Regions from separate parts of the Marinobacter sp. VGCF2001 genome, predicted to be linked through region 2. Evidence: predicted binding sites of a transcription regulator. Region 2 holds the regulator's gene; the other holds the start of a gene.
The links. The regulator FliA, encoded in region 2, starts transcription of late flagellar genes. The targets are predictions, from matches to a motif close to CTAAAGTTTNNNNNNNNNNNGCCGNTAA.

Region 1 (3,838 bases), on a different contig from region 2:
ATCCGTGGCGAATCCGTCGGTTGAGGCCAATGTTGCACCAATCTGACTCCCTCTGGAGTCAAGGCCGCTCACGTCAATCGTCTCACCTGTATTGGCGCCGACCTGGAAGGTTTGTGTATTGAAGGTGCCGTCCAGAACTTTCAGGCCATTAAATGACGTTTGCGACGCAATACGATTGATTTCCTGAATTCGCTGCTGAACTTCCTGATCCAGCGCCTGACGATCTGAGATGCTGTTTGTCGCGTTAGCAGCCTGAACTGCCAATTCCCGAATACGCTGCAGGTTATTGGTAATCTCATCCATTGCCCCCTCAGCCGTTTGCGCCAGGGAAATACCGTCGTTGGCATTCCGCTGCGCCTGGTTCAGGCCGGAAATCTGGGACTGGAATCGCTCCGAGATGGCGAGACCAGCCGCATCATCCTTGGCGGAGTTAATGCGCAGGCCCGATGATAGGCGCTCAAGTGCGGTATTGGCCTGCCCCTGCGAGGCGTTCAGATTACGCTGAGCATTCAGCGACGCAATGTTGGTGTTAATGACCTGAGGCATATCAATTCTCCCTGCTCAGAGGTGCCGGAGGCCTGGTGCCCGATCTTGAAGGGGAACCCTCACCGGCGGAAATTCGTTAAATTGCCGTTTTGCCGTGTACTAAGCGAAGGGTGTGCCATGTTTCAAAATTGAGTCCTATTAGGCTGTTTTTATTGGCTAATTTCTTTTGCTGACAGTGGAGGGGCGATTAGGTATTGCCGGAATTATGGCGCGAGGGAAGGAAAGGGGTTGCCGGTTGCCGGGAGCGTTGGTGGTGCATTTCACGCCATAAAATGTTCCGGGGTGCGACTTTGAAAGTATTGATTTGCGAGCAGTGGCGGTATGATGGAAGCTAATCAGAGCCTCAAGAGATGGGTTTGACGATGCAGGCATCCTTGCCAGAGATGTTTCAGGAGCACAAAGGCGCGCTTACGAAGCTTTGTAAACGTCATCATGTCAGTTTTCTGGCTGTGTTTGGCTCGGCCGCTACGGAACGTTTTCGGGAGGATAGTGATCTCGACTTTCTCGTGGCGTTCGAATCTGATCTATCTGCTCGTGAGATTGCCGCTGCGCTCTTCGATTTGAAGCTGGATTTAGAAGATCTTTTTAACCGCCCGGTTGATCTGATCACCGAGGCCTCACTGTCGAATCCTTATTTTTGGCAATCGGTTTTGGCGGGCCAGAGGGAGCTTTATGCAGCCTGAGGCTCTAAAAGCATATCTACGGCATCAAAGTCCTCGTTAGAGCTTTTTTGTTCCACTCCACGTCACCAAGTGCCCTCTGCGCTGACCCCAAGACCCACGTTTTACATTCCTTTACAAAATCCCCGAAAATTTTCCTAAAGCAACCGCACAAGGCGCCGTTAAGTGGAGTAACAGGGCGGCGCTCCCAACTTAAAACTTGGGCGCCAAACCTTTTCCATGAAAGAACGACATCGGTCGAAGGAGAAGCATTATGGCTCTCGGTATTAACACTAACGTTGCGTCACTGACTGCCCAAAACCAGCTTGGCAACTCCCAGAAAATGAATGATCAGGCGCTTGAGCGGCTGTCTTCCGGTCTGCGGATCAACTCTGCCAAAGATGATGCGGCTGGCCTAGCCATTTCTACTCGCTTTCAGTCACAGATATCAGGCTTGGGTGTCGCTCAGCGTAACGCCAATGACGGTATCTCGCTGGCCCAAACGGCTGAAGGTGCTTTAGACGAAATTACCAACAATCTTCAGCGCATTCGGGATCTGTCTGTTCAGTCTGCTAACGCTACCAATAGCGCATCTGATCGAGCTGCTCTTCAGGCGGAAGTTGATCAGTTGGTAGAAGAAGTGGATCGTGTTGCTACGCAGACCACATTCAACGGGACCAAAGTCCTGGACGGTACGTTTACTGCAAAGAGCTTTCAAGTCGGCGCCAATGTTGGTGAAAAAATCACTGTTGATAACATTGCGAATGCCAGAAGTTCTGCATTGGGTACCTTTACTGGTGTTAGCAAAGCAGATGTTGGTGTTACTGGTTCTGCTAGCGCAAGTAATCTGTCTGTCACTGTTGGTAGTAATGCTGCAGTAGATTTGGGTGACGTTAACGAAGATGCGAAAGATATTGCCGAGGCTCTTAATAAGTCGGGAGTGGCAGGTCTTTCTGCTACCGCTGACGTAAATACGGTGGCGGGTACTTCCGCAGTTGGTGGCACTGCTGTAACCACGGCTGGGACTGCAGTTCTAACAATCAATGGTACTGATATCGACGTCGCAGTAGTGGATGGCGATAACTCTGCAAATAGTCGGGCGGCTCTAGAAGCAATTAACAGTGTATCATCAGTGACTGGAGTAATTGCTGAAGACAAGGGCGGTAAACTCGACCTGGTCGCCGCCGATGGTCGTAATATTACTGCAAACATTGCTGTAGGTACCTCAGCTGGTACTGATTTAACGAGCTTGGGTATTGGTGCGACAGCTGGTGATGTTAACGCCTCAGATGTTGACATTGAGTTCAAAACTACTTCTGACGAAGTTAATAACTCGCTGGTCATCTCTGGTGCTGGCTTGGCTGCCTTTAATGAAAATATAGGTAAGACCGGTACGGCATTGAGTGCTATTGATATTGGTACAGTGCCTGGTGCGGAAAAGGCTATCAACGCGGTAGATGGTGCGCTTGAAGCTATCAACTCGGCTCGCGCTGATCTGGGTGCGGTCCAGAACCGCTTTGAGTCTACCATCAATAACTTGGCAACCTCAGTGGAAAACCTGAGCGCCTCTAACAGCCGTATTCTGGACGCCGACTTTGCCGCAGAAACAGCGAAGCTCTCCAAGTCCCAGGTGCTGCAGCAGGCCGGTATCTCGGTCCTGGCGCAAGCGAACGCCCGTCCGCAGCAGGTTCTGTCCCTCCTGCAGTAAGGGGCTAGCGGTAACAGCCGGAACCCTCGGGTTCCGGTTTTCCGCCGTTTGAGGATAGCGAGGTAAAGCTATGAATGACGTTAACCTGAACAACCCGAACCTGAAGCTGGTGAATGCCGGTGATCAGGCCCCGGTGAAGGCGCTGTCGTCATCTCAGGCCGAGGGCCGGAACGCCCCTGACCTTGCTGCTTCTACTGCCGGTGCTCGCCAGGTTCAGAATACCCAGGTTGCCAACGAAGCCTCCAAAGCGGAACAGCTAAAGGAGCGCAGCGAAGCGCAACGCGAGGGTTTGGATCAGGCGGTGAGCCAGCTGAACGATTTTGTTCAGAACGTGCAGCGGGATTTGCAGTTTGAAGTGGATAATGAAATGGGCCAGACCATCGTAAAGGTGGTTGATCAGCAAACCCAGGAAGTGATTCGCCAGATTCCGGATGAAGTGGCTTTGAGGTTGGCAGAAAAATTGCAGCAGGATGAACCGCTGACGTTGTTTAACATCAAAGTGTAAAAGCTTGCCGCTTTTGCGCGGATGACAGCAACGGTATTTCAGCACCGCCGCACCCGAGAGGGTCCGGCGGTGTTTTCGGTTATAGCTGCGCGGGGCTGCGTTTGGCGCTAAGCTTGGTTTAACGTGCTGTTACAATTTTCTTCGCCGGAAGGGCAAAGTTTTGCCGCTTTCGGCCGATACACAGTTCAGTGCAGAGATTAGCCCCCTTGAGGAGGCATGGTTATGGCAGGCATATCATCGTTGGGAATTGGTTCCGGGGTTTTGAACTCGGATCTTGTGGATCAGTTGGTCGCGGCCGAGCGCAAGCCCACTGAAAACCGTTTAACCCAGAAAACCCAGCAAGCCGAGGCTTTGTTATCCGCCTATGGCAAGCTTCGCAGTGCCGTCACCGAACTGCGTTTGCCCATGCGGCAGCTGAGC
Region 2 (12,881 bases):
GGCACAAACCGTGCCAGCCTCGCACGGTTTCATTGAGTAACGGACCGGCTAACTCAGGTCCAGGTGGTGCTCACGTTCCGCCCGGACCAGCAAATGAGCCATGGTGCGCACATCGATCAGGGCACACATATGGTCCACCACCGTACCTGCCAGCCATGGCCGCTTGCTGCGGGCCGTGCGCCAGCGCACTTCGTCTGGCTTGAGAGTAAACGACTGGGCGACATCGTCACAGGCCAGCCCCCATTCGCTGTCATCAAGCCGGATTACAAACCGGTAGTTGTCGCGGGCACCGGGCGGAACCCGGCCTGCCATGATCCACTCGGCCGTGTCCACTACCCGCAGATTGTGCTGCTGGTCCGGCCGTATCCCCATGTACCACCGGGGGCTGCCCGGGATAGGACGGATCTCTTCCTCGATACGATGAATGGCCCCCAGCAATACCAGTGGCACAGCAAGCTGTAATCCCGCCACGGTAAAGATCAGGCATTCAAACGGCTCTTCGGACCAGTCCGGCCTTGCCGGCGGCACGTCTCCCTCCTTGCCGGGCGCAGGGGCGGGGGTTGGAGCCTCTACCTTGACCGATGCTGGCGCCTTCTGCACCACCACCGGCTCCTTTACTGCAGGGCGAACCTGCGCCCGGGTTCGCGGCACTTCCGCGGGCTCCTCGGTCCGGACCGGTCCGGGCTTTGCCACCACCGGCTCTGGCTCGGTCTTGACTTGTTCTTCCTGCAAAGCCGTGTGAGTGGCCGTGTGTAAAAGCTCGTCCAGATAGCTGGCAATCGCCGCTTCCGGCGCTGCCAATTCCGTCAGTTTTTTGTCAGCCATGCTGACGCTCCTGCACCGAAGTAATCCGCTTCAGAAGGTCATCCAGCAAATGATTATAGGCTCTGACGCCATGGGTCTCGGCATCCAATTGCGAAGGTATAACCCCAGCCTGGCTGGCATCCCGGAATTTCGTATCAACCGGAACAGCAAAACGCCATAGGGTGTCCGGGTAGGTTTTACGCAACAGATTGAGACTTTTAACGGACGCCTGGGTCCTGCGATCGTACAGGGTAGGGACAATCATGAACGGCAATTCGTTTTTCTGCGAACGCATGATCATCTGCAACGTATGCAGCATTCTCTCCAGCCCTTTGATCGCCAGAAACTCCGTCTGTACCGGAATAACCAGAAATTGGGCCGCAGCCAGCGCATTTACCATCAGCACGCCCAGTGATGGCGTGTTGTCGAGAATCACGTAGTCAAAGTCATCCCAAAGCTGAGCCAGCGCACGGGAGATAATCAACCCCATCCCCTCAACGCCGATCATCCGACGCTCCAGCGTCGCCAGAGCCGTGCTGGCTGGCAACAAAGACAGCCCCGGGCAACCGGTATCCGTGATCAGCTGCGCGGGCAGACCATCCGGCACTTTGCCCTGGTGCTGGAACAGGTCAAACACGCTATGGGCAATGGCATCAGGGTCGTAACCAAACCAACTGGTCAGCGACCCGTGTGGGTCCAGATCAACCACAAGCACACGCTTGCCACGCTGGGCCAACAAGCCGCCCAGGGCAACGACCGAGGTTGTCTTTCCTACTCCACCTTTCTGATTGGCTACCGCCCAGATACGCACGCTTTGTTCTCCGGTTACAGCTCAGCCAGCTCCGGGCCGGCCTTTGTTCAACTTAACGGCAAGGACACGGGTAACTTGAAAGCTGCCTCTATGCTTTTGCGGCAAACCCTTGCCGATTTGTCACGATGAACAACAGGTAATACAGGAAGTGTGCCAGCTCAGCTATACGCACCTGCCACCCCGTGGCAATCAGCGCACCGCACCGCGGATACTGGCATCGCGGGAGATCAACAATACAACCCTCCGGTTACGACGGCGCCCCTCTTCGGTATCGTTCCGGGCAACCGGTTGATACTGGCCGTAACCAACGGCGGCAAGGCGTTCAGGTTCAACGCCCTCCATCATCAGCATTCGGGCCACTGCAGCTGCCCGGGCGGTGGACAACTCCCAGTTGGAGGGAAAGCGACTGGTGCGAATAGGCTGGTTATCGGTGAATCCCTCAACCTTGACCGCATTATCCCGCCCTTTCAGCACACCGGCGATTTTTTCAATCACCTCGAACGAATCATAATGGGGCTCGGCATCGCCGCTGCTGAAAAGCATACTGTTAGGGAGGTTCAGTTCAATCCACTCGCTGCTGGTTTCGAGGCTTACAACGCCCTGAGTGATCAGCTCGTCAAACTCCATGGCCAGTTGATTGGCCATCGAGCGCAGGGCCTCGGCACGATCCCTGGCATCAAGCTCGGAGTTTCGTGGTGCCTCCGCGACCGGCGGAGCAATGACGTCTTGCCGGTCCTGCTCTGGCGCCCGGACCGGCTGTTCGCCCACCGCCACGGGCTGCAAGGAGCGCTGCGGTGCGTTGAATACGCCGGTAAAGGTCTCCGAGAGCACTTTGTATTTGCCCTCGTTTACCGAAGAAACAGAGTACATCACTACGAAAAAAGCGAACAGAAGAGTGATAAAGTCGGCGTAGGAAATCAGCCAGCGCTCTTTGTTATGAAGATCGTCCTGAGGTGGTCTGCGACGGCGCATAGCAAGCCCTGGCCCGGGTTACTGCAGGAAGCCCCGCAGCCTCAATTCAATGGATTTCGGGTTCTCACCCTCGGCGATGGCAATGATGCCATCAATCATCATATCCTCATAGCGCGAGCGCTCCCTGATGATACCCCGCAGTTTATTACCCACGGGGAAAAACAACAGGTTGGCCAGCGCCACGCCGTAAATCGTTGCCACGAACGCGGTCGCGATACCGCCACCAAGGGATTGAGGGTCCTCCAGATTGGTCATCACCTGAATAAGCCCCATAACCGCACCGATAATACCGATGGTTGGCGAGTAACCGCCCATGGCCTCATAGACCCGTGCAGATTCCAGATCCCGCTGCTCGCGGTTCTCCAGATCCACCTCCATGATACTCCGGATAGACTCCGGCTCGGCACCGTCGACAAGCAACTGGAGCCCTTTGCGGGCGAAGGGTTCCGCCTCGCGTTCAGCCAGCCCTTCCAGCCCCAGCAAACCCTGCTTACGGGCTTTTACACTCCAGTCAATGACTTTGCCAATACCATCTTCCAGAGAAATATACGGAGGAACAAAGACCCAGCGGATCTGACTGAACGCTCGTTTGAGCATGGGCCAGGAAGTTTGCAGAATGGTTGCCGCCAGCGTTCCGCCAACCACAATTAACCCCGCGGGACCATTGAACAGGGAACTTACGGCGCCACCTTCCAGCAGATTACCACCCAGTATCGCCACAAACGCGAGGATGATTCCGAGCAGGCTCAGAATATCCATTAGCTCACCCCTTCAACCAACCGGGGGCCAATATCCTCAAGCGGCAGAATTTCGTCACTGAGCCCTGCTTTGGCCACCGCCATGGGCATACCATAGATCACAGAGCTTTTCTCGTCCTGCGACCAGATCACCGAACCGGATTGTTTCATCATCCGGCAACCATCTTTGCCATCGGCGCCCATGCCGGTCAGAATCAGACCAAGCGTCTTACCCGGAAAGCTCCTCGCCAGGGACCCGAAAGTAACATCCACGCACGGCTTGTAATTCAAACGATCATCGCCCGGAAGAATGCGAATCCGAGCCTGACCGCTGCGATTTTCGACCATCATCTGTTTGCCGCCCGGAGCCAGCAGCGCCAGCCCGGGACGAAGCACATCGCCATCTTCCGCCTGGCGCACCTCAATGCGGCACAGCTTATTCAGCCTCTCGGCAAAGGCCGGCGTAAAGCTGGCTGGCATATGCTGCACCAGAACCAGAGGTGCGGGAAACGAGGCAGGCAGATGTGTCAACACCTTTTGCAGCGCAACCGGCCCACCCGTGGATGTACCAATGGCAACCACGCCGTAGTGCTTTGTCGCGGTTTTACGACCAGACCTGCGAGCAGGCTCGGCGGCAGACGGTGCCTTATGGGATTCGGGCGCTGCCGGCCGGTTCAGCCGTGTACCGGAGCGTTCAGCCGGCTGACGGCGCGCCTCCGGCACGGCGGGTGCCGCCGGCTTCGGGGCGACCGTTGCTGCCCGGCCTCCCGGGCGACTGCCGGCAACATCCAGAATGCGCTGGATCAGAATCTTCTGAAGCTGGCTGGTATCCCGGGCGATTTCTTCAAAATTCTTGGGCAGAAAATCCACCGCCCCGGCCTCAAGGGCATCAAGCGTAACCCGCGCCCCTTCGTAAGTCAGAGATGAAAACATCAGCACCGGCACGGGGTGCTTGCGCATGATCTCTCTGACGGCCGAGATGCCGTCCATCACCGGCATCTCGTAATCCATGGTAATAACATCGGGACGCAGCTTTTCTGCCAGCTCCACCCCTTCGCGCCCATTGGTGGCAGCGCCTACCACTTTGATCTGGCCCGAAGCCGTCAGAATTTCCGTCAACCGTTTTCGAAAGAAGCCTGAATCATCTACGACCAGGACAGAAACTGTCATCCATTTCTCCTACACAATCCCGGAAATTCCTGTTCAGCCGTAATGCTGAAGGAGGCTCGGCACATCAATAATCAACGCGATACGACCATCGCCGGTGATGGTTGCGCCAGCCATACCTGGCGTCCCCTGAAGCGCCCGACCCAGCGGCTTGATGACCACCTCTTCTTGGCCAATCAACTGGTCCACCACAAAGCCAACCTGTTTCGTCCCCATGGCGACAATCACCACGTGCGCATTCTCCGGTTCGGCCTGGCCTGCCGCCCCGTGAACCAGCCAGCGCTTGATGTGGAACAGCGGGAAGACTTTCTCACGCACAACGATGCATTCTTTGCCATCAACAATGTTGGTTTTGGTCAGGTCCAGATGGAAAATTTCGACCACGTTCACCAGTGGCAATGCAAACGACTGATCGCCCAGCATGATCATCAGCGTCGGCATGATCGCCAGGGTCAGCGGCACTTTGATGATGATGCTGGTGCCCTTGCCCTTGTCAGACATGATATTGATCTGGCCATTTAACTGGCCGATCTTGGTTTTCACCACATCCATGCCGACACCCCGGCCGGAAACGTCTGAAATCTGTTCTTTCGTCGAAAAGCCGGCGGCAAAAATCAGGTTAAAACATTCGTTGTCGGTCAGTCGGTCTGCGGCATCCTGGTCAAACAGCCCCTTATCCACGGCCTTTTGACGCAGGACGTTGGGGTCCATTCCAGCGCCATCGTCTACGATCGACAGCAAAATGTGGTCCCCCTCCTGCTCTGCCGAGAGGGTCACTGTTCCGGCTCGCGGCTTGCCTGCGGCCTCACGGACATCCGGCGCTTCCACACCATGGTCAACGGAGTTTCGGACCAGATGCACGAGCGGATCAGCCAGGGCCTCAACGAGGTTTTTGTCCAGATCCGTTTCTTCGCCGTGCATGACCAGATTAACTTCTTTCTTCATGCTGCGGGCAAGGTCGCGGACAACCCGGGGGAAGCGGCCAAATACTTTCTTGATCGGCTGCATCCGCGTTTGCATCACAGCCGACTGCAAATCGGTGGTCACCACATCGAGATTGGCAACCGCTTTGTGCATATGTTCGTCTTCGCTTTCGGACCCCAGGCGCTGCAAACGGTTACGCACCAGCACCAGCTCACCGACCATATTCATGATGTCGTCAAGCCGCTTGGTATCCACGCGTACCGTCGTTTCTCCGGCAGGCGCAGCCTCCCGGGCGGGCGCGGGCGCCGGGGCAGATTTGGCGGCCGCTTTTTTATCGGCAGCAGGATCGGCTTTCTTTGGCTCGGGCCTGGATTTGGGCTCGGCTTTGGCAGCAACAGCCGGGTGTTCCGGCTGATGCCCGGCCGGGGTAGCACTCGGGCCAGCACCTTTGCCGTGGAGTTCGTCCAGCAGGTTTTCGAACTCGTCGTCGGAAATCAGATCCGCATTCCCGGAGGCAGCTTCGGAAGCGCTGCCCGGCGACTCTGCGGCCGGCGTCGATTCCTCTTCCACTGGAGCAGCCGAGAACTGACCTTTGCCGTGGAGCTGATCGAGCAGCGCCTCAAATTCATCATCAGTGATTTCGTCACTATCGGACTGGCTGCCGGTATCCGCTGGAGTGCTGGCGGATTCACTTGCTGCGGGTGTCTGGCCGTCGGATTTCTCGTCTGCCAATGCATCCAGCAACTGCTCGAATTCCTCGTCGGTGATATCGCCCTGGTCAGCGGCAGCAGTGCTTTCAGGCTCGGCTTCAGAGGCTTTTTCCGGTGAGGCATCGGCCTCCGGGGCATCGTCTGCCTCAGGTTTGGCCAGGTCGTTGAGGGCTGCGATCAGTTCATCCGGGGCAGGCGTTGGCTCCTCGCGGTTGCGAACTTCCTCGAACATGGCATTCACGTGGTCCAGCGCTTCCAAAACCACATCCATGAGATCCGAGGTGACCGTACGCTTGTGATTACGGAGGATATCGAACACGTTCTCCGCAGAGTGGCAGCAATTAACCAGCGCCTCCAGTTGCAGAAAACCAGCGCCGCCCTTGACGGTATGGAAGCCACGGAAAATGGCGTTCAGCAGATCGCTGTCGTCAGGATGCTGCTCCAGGTCCACCAGCTGCTCCGACAACTTTTCGAGTATCTCGCCGGCTTCAACCAGGAAGTCCTGCAGGATCTCTTCATCAGCATCTAACGCCATGCGTCACCCTCTTTATTATCAGAATCCGAGACTGGACAGCAGATCGTCTACGTCGTCCTGCCCCGAAACTACATCTTCCCGTTCTTCAGCCTTGATCTGGGGGCCCACCCCTTTCTCGGCCGATTCTTCGTTTTCTTCAATCTGGTGAACCGTGCCGGTCAACTGATCCACGTGACTGGCCATCACAACCAGACTGAGAAGGTTGTCTTCCACTTCCTTCACCAGAGCGGTGACTTTCTGGATAACCTGTCCGGTAAGATCCTGAAAATCCTGGGCAAGCAGAATTTCTGACAAATTCTGGTAAAGGTTGTCAGAATCCGAGCTCAGACTGACGAAGAATTTATCGATACGGCCGTACAACTCCCGGAACTCTGCCGGTTCCATCTCGCGTCGGCGCAGCCTCTGCCATTCATCCCGCAGGACCACAGCCTCGTCCCGCATGGCATGGGCCACTGGCATACTTTCCTCCACCAGATCCATGGTCCGGTTCGCCGCCTGCCCGGTCATCTGTACGACGTAGGCCAGGCGATCCGAGGCATCGCTCATTTTCGACAATGCCTCTTTCTGCTCGGCATTGCGCGGGTCTATCTGAAAATTCCGGATTGCCTCATGGAGGCTGCGAGTCAGTCGCCCCACTTCCCGGTACAGACTTTGATCCCGAACCTCACCGAGTTCATTGATCAGAGTCATCGCCTCAGCATAATTCCCGGCGTTAACGTTCTCGACCAGGTCGGCAGCCTGCTTCTGCAGCTTCTCAGCCACCTCAGGATCAAGGCTCTGATGGTTCTGTTTGCTATCACTCATGACGAGCCATCCGACCTCTGGTTACTGGATTCGTTCGAAGATTTTCTCGATCTTTTCCTTGAGTACGGCTGCCGTGAAGGGCTTGACCACATAACCGTTCACCCCGGCCTGGGCCGCGGCGACAATCTGGTCCCGCTTGGCTTCCGCTGTCACCATGAGGACTGGCAGGCTCTTCAGATTTTCATCAGCCCTGACCGCTTTGAGCAAGTCAAAACCCGACATACCGGGCATATTCCAGTCCGTCACCAGGAAGTCGTACTTTCCACTTTTGAGCATGGGTAACGCCGTGTTGCCATCGTCAGCTTCATCCGTGTTAGTGAAGCCAAGATCTCGAAGCAGGTTCTTGATGATTCGTCGCATCGTGGAAAAATCATCCACGATGAGGATTTTCATATTTTTGTCCAATGGGACCTCCAGTCAGTAACACCCGGAATTCATTCAGCCTTTTGAAAGTCTAGCAGGCTGCTACCTTAACCGCTTATTGTGTGGCGTTTGCGCACGTTGTAAAGCACCGGTTACCAAAAGCTACACAGCGAACAGGAACACTGCGCTTTGTCCGTCAGGCTTTGCCATCATCCTGCCAATCGGATAGCCGACCGCGCAGGCGCAGTGCTGCCTGGCTATGAATCTGACTCACCCGGCTCTCGCTGACCCCCAGCACCGCCCCGATTTCCTTCAGGTTCAGCTCTTCCTGATAATAAAGGCTCAATACAAGCTTTTCCCGCTCAGGCAGTTGCTCAATGGCTTCCGCAAGACTCCGCTGAAACGCACCGGACGCAATCCCGTCGAGGGGATTATCACTGCTCTCCGCTTCTTCTATCGGCAGCTCACCGGATTCATTGAGCTCATCGAGGCTAAAAAGTCGGCCACTGTTGGCGTCCGCCAGGGACGCGTAGTATTCGTCGAGGCCGGTACCCAGCTCCTCGGCTACCTCGGCGTCCTGGGCCTCGCGCCCGGTACGGTCTTCTACGGCCTTGATAGCGCTGGCAATACGCCGGGAATTACGGTGCACGGAACGGGGCACCCAGTCGCCTTTGCGGATTTCATCCACCATGGCGCCACGTATACGGATACCGGCATAGGTTTCAAAGGTTGCGCCCTTGCCCGAGGTGTATCGCTGTGCCGCCTCCAGCAACCCGATCATGCCGGCTTGCATGAGGTCTTCCAGCTGGACAGACGCAGGCAGCCTGGCCATCAGATGAAGGGCGATTTTCTTGACCAGTGGCGCATGCTCTTCAATCAGATCAGAAGGATTGGCAGCACCAGCGTGATGGTAAATTCCCAGATTTTTCGCCAATGTCATGTATCCGGTTTTCTTGTAGGACTGGATTCAGATCAGACTTCGACGAGCCGTTCCACGAAAAACTCCAGGTGGCCACGGGGGGACGACGGTAACGGCCAGCTGTCCACCTTTTCAGCCAACGCCCGGAGGGCGATGGAAGCTTTCGCCCGCGGGTAGGCATCCAGCACGGCTTTCTGCCTTTGAACCGCTTTCTTGACGGCCTCGTCGTAAGGCACGATACCCACGTATTGTAGTGCCACATCCAGAAAACGCTCGGTGACCCGGGTCAGTTTTTCAAAGAGATGACGCCCTTCCTGCTCGTTACGGACCTGGTTTGCCAGGATGCGGAAACGGTTGGTGCCATAGTCCCGGTTCATCAGCTTGATCAGAGCGTAGGCATCGGTAATTGATGTGGGCTCATCACAGACCACCAGCAGAAGCTCCTGGGAGGCCCTGAGAAAACTGACCACCGACTCCGAAATGCCGGCCGCGGTATCTACGATCAGGACGTCGATCTGGTCTCCCAGTTCGCTGAACGCGTTGATCAGCCCCGCGTGCTCCATGGCACTGAGCTGGGTCATGCGCTGGGTTCCGGACGATGCGGGCACGATTTTGATGCCACCAGGACCATTTACCAGCACTTCCTTGAGGTCGCAGTCGCCGTTCAGGACATCCTGGAGATTGCGATTGGCGGTGATGCCGAGCAAAACATCGATATTGGCAAGGCCCAGGTCCGCATCCAGCAAGACCACCCGCCGCCCCTTCTGAGCAAGGGCGATACCGAGGTTGACCGAAACGTTGCTCTTACCGACACCGCCTTTGCCGCCGGAAACCGCAATCACCTGAACCGGATGTGGTCTGCTCATACTGTTATCAGTCTCTCACTACGTTCTTGGTCGGGCACGAGGCCGATGTTGTGTCGGTTGCCAGCATAACTCAGGCGCCTTCTGCAATGGCCTCGGCACCCTGTACCGTCCTGAGCCGTTCGACACCCAGGCGAACCAGCGGAACCGCTGACGCACGGTGAAGATCCTCGGGTATTTTCTGGCCGTCTGTATACCAGGCTACCGCCAAACTGGTTTCCATAACGAAACCCAACGCCTCGCCCAGTGTTAGCGCCTCATCGATCTTGGTGATGATGCAGCCTGCAAGATCCGCCATCTTATAGCAATGCCAGACGGATTTCATGATGCGTGGCTGACTGGTCGCCGAGACCACCAGATGCGTACGGATATTGTGGTCGCAGCGGGCGAGATCTGCCAACTGTTCCTGATACCCCCGGTCGGCACTGGTCAGGCCGGCAGTATCGATGAGCACCAGATGGCGATCGGAAAGCTCTCCCAGGATATCGTCGAGCGTATGGCTTTCATCAACCACACGGACCGGCACATTCAGAATACGGCCGAACACGAACAACTGTTCATGGGCGGCAACCCGATAACGATCGGTGGTTACCAACGCCAGGGAATCAGCCCCATGTTCGAGGACGTAACGAGCCGCCAATTTGCCAATGGTCGTGGTTTTTCCGGAACCGGTGGGCCCGACCAAAGCATAGATGCCGCCAGCCTCCAACCAGTCCTCCCGGCCAGTGCGCACACCGGTGGCAAGCATTTTCAGTGACTGCTTCCAGCCATCCTCCAACCGCCCCGTGCGATGCCTGCGGGCAAGCGAACCAGACAGGTCTGCCCCCAGACCAAACTCCTGCAACCGCTCGGCCAACCGCTGCTGAACCGGATTACACCCTGGCTCCGACGGTTGGGCAGGGGCAGTGCGGCCACTCACCAGGTCGCGCAGCGAACTGATTTCCGCACGCATACTCGCTAACTCGTCAGCGTAACCGCCGGCACCGGCATCGGCCTGGCTTTCCGCCTTCGCATCAGAGAGCAGCGACGAAAAGTCGGCAGCGTCAACGGCGTCGGCCTGCGGAGTACCGCCGCCCGCCCGCTTTTCCCGGACCTCGCGAATGCGACTCCTGGAACGGTTGAGCTCGGCCTCCAACTGGCGATGCTGGTCGGCTTGCATTTCCGCCAGGCGTGAACCGTTAGTCGCGTCTACGGCTTTATCGCCCAAACGCTGGCGCGCCATGTTTTCGTCGTAGTCGAGCGCTGTCACGATTTCGACACCGCCATCTACCCGGCGATTAGACAGAATAACGGCATCCGGCCCCATTTCATGACTTACCTGCTTGAGAGCCTCTGCCATGGATTGTGCAAAAAACCGTTTTACTTTCATGCTATTTCATCCTCCCGCCGGCAAACCCGTTGGTTTCCCGTGATACTCCGCCGGCTTATTGACCGACCGAGGCGACTATCGTGATCTGTTTGTTATCCGGGATTTCCTGGTACGAGAGCACGTGCAAGCGCTCTACTCCATAGCTGGCAAACTTCGCCAGCACTGGCCGCAAGGGCCCGGAAACCAGCAGGATGGCTGGCTTGCCGAGCATCTCCTGGCGCTGCACGCTGTCTTGTAAGGAGCGCTGCAACTTTTCCACCATATTGGGCTCGAGTACCAGACCGATGTCATCCTGACCGCCGGATTGTTGACTCTGTTGAACAGACTTCAGCAATAACTGTTCCAAGTCTGGGTCGAGGGTAATCACAGGGATTTCGGCATCGTTTCCGCAGATACTCTGAACAATCATCCTCCGCAAAGCCTGGCGAGCCACGGTGGTCAGCAGTTTCGGGTCCTGGGTACGGGGATGCACGTTCACAATAGCCTCGGCAATCGAGCGCATATCCCGAACCGGCACTTCCTCTTTCAAAAGGTTCTGCAAAACCTTCAGCAGAATGCTGATAGAAATAGTGGTCGGCACCAGCTCCTCGGCCAGCTTGGGCGAGATCTTCTCCAGCTGATCCAGCCATTTCTGGGCCTCTTCATGGCCAATCAGCTCATGGGCGTGTTTCTGCAGGATCTGGTTCAGATGGGTGGCCACAACGGTGCTGGCATCGACGACGGTGTAGCCAAGCGTCTGGGCCTGGTCCTTCTTGTCGGACTCAATCCAGATCGCGTCCAGACCGAAGGCCGGATCTTTACCGGCTATACCTTCGACTTTGCCAAACACCTGCCCTGGATCGATCGCCAATTCCCGCTCGGGATGAATCTCGGCCTCCGCAATGGTTACGCCCATCAACGTGATCCGGTAAACGTTTGGCATCAGGTCCAGGTTGTCACGAATATGTACCGAGGGCATCAGAAAGCCGAGATCCTGAGACAGCTTCTTGCGCACCCCTTTTATCCGACTCAGCAGCTGCCCCCCCTGGGATTTATCCACCAGCGGAATCAACCGATAACCCACTTCCAGCCCGACGATATCGACCGTTGCAACATCATCCCAGCCCAGTTCCCGGGTCTCACCTGGCGCCGGCAAGGCCTGCCCCTCGCCGCCCTGTCTGTCCGGCGAGATTTCAACACCCTGCCGGGCAGCACCACCGGACATACCTCCGTGACCGACAAAACCACCCTCCTCTTCAATGGTTTGCTGTCGCTTCTGCCAGATAAACCAGGCGGCAACCGCCGCCATCGCGCCAAGACCGAGAAATGCAACGTGGGGCATACCGGGAATCAGGCCCAGAAGTATCAGAATACCGGCTGCGATCCCCAGCGCCTTGGGTGCACTGAACATTTGCTGGATAATCTGCCCGCCCATGTCCTGGCTGGATGTCACCCGCGTAACCATGATCGCCGCCGAGGTGGAAAGCAGCAGCGACGGAATCTGCGCCACCAAGCCGTCACCGATGGTGAGCAAGGCATAACGTTCCATCGCCAAGCCAAAATCCAGCCCGTGCTGCAACATACCGATGGCAACGCCACCCACAATATTGATCGCCAGAATCAGCAAACCCGCAACGGCATCGCCTTTCACAAACTTTGAGGCACCGTCCATAGAGCCGTAGAAGTCTGCCTCCTGGGCGATTTCCGAGCGCCGGGCCTTGGCATCCTCCTGATTGATCAGGCCGGCGTTCAAATCCGCATCGATGGCCATCTGTTTACCGGGCATGGCGTCAAGCGTAAAGCGTGCGCTGACTTCAGAAACCCGGCCGGCACCTTTGGTGACCACCAGGAAGTTAATAATCATCAGAATCGCAAACACCACCAGGCCGACCGCATAGTTTCCGCCAATCAATACGGCCCCGAA

Region 1: the regulator FliA is predicted to act here: its motif matches at 1,364-1,391, upstream of ACP2AU_RS15255 (flagellin).

The regions. Positions count from the first base shown of each region.
Region 1 is NZ_JBNFVX010000020.1:13,406-17,243, reverse strand. Features, by position in the region: gene ACP2AU_RS15265 (flagellin) at 1-546, opposite strand, end outside; gene ACP2AU_RS15260 (nucleotidyltransferase family protein) at 909-1,229, shown strand; gene ACP2AU_RS15255 (flagellin) at 1,480-2,913, shown strand; gene ACP2AU_RS15250 (flagellar protein FlaG) at 2,984-3,418, shown strand; gene fliD (flagellar filament capping protein FliD) at 3,641-3,838, shown strand, end outside.
Region 2 is NZ_JBNFVX010000001.1:596,414-609,294, forward strand. Features, by position in the region: gene ACP2AU_RS02775 (chemotaxis protein CheW) at 49-825, opposite strand; gene ACP2AU_RS02780 (ParA family protein) at 818-1,615, opposite strand; gene motD (flagellar motor protein MotD) at 1,805-2,587, opposite strand; gene ACP2AU_RS02790 (flagellar motor protein) at 2,606-3,346, opposite strand; gene ACP2AU_RS02795 (protein-glutamate methylesterase/protein-glutamine glutaminase) at 3,346-4,494, opposite strand; gene ACP2AU_RS02800 (chemotaxis protein CheW) at 4,528-6,660, opposite strand; gene ACP2AU_RS02805 (protein phosphatase CheZ) at 6,679-7,464, opposite strand; gene cheY (chemotaxis response regulator CheY) at 7,486-7,869, opposite strand; gene ACP2AU_RS02815 (RNA polymerase sigma factor FliA) at 8,024-8,767, opposite strand; gene ACP2AU_RS02820 (MinD/ParA family protein) at 8,800-9,612, opposite strand; gene flhF (flagellar biosynthesis protein FlhF) at 9,683-10,978, opposite strand; gene flhA (flagellar biosynthesis protein FlhA) at 11,034-12,881, opposite strand, start outside.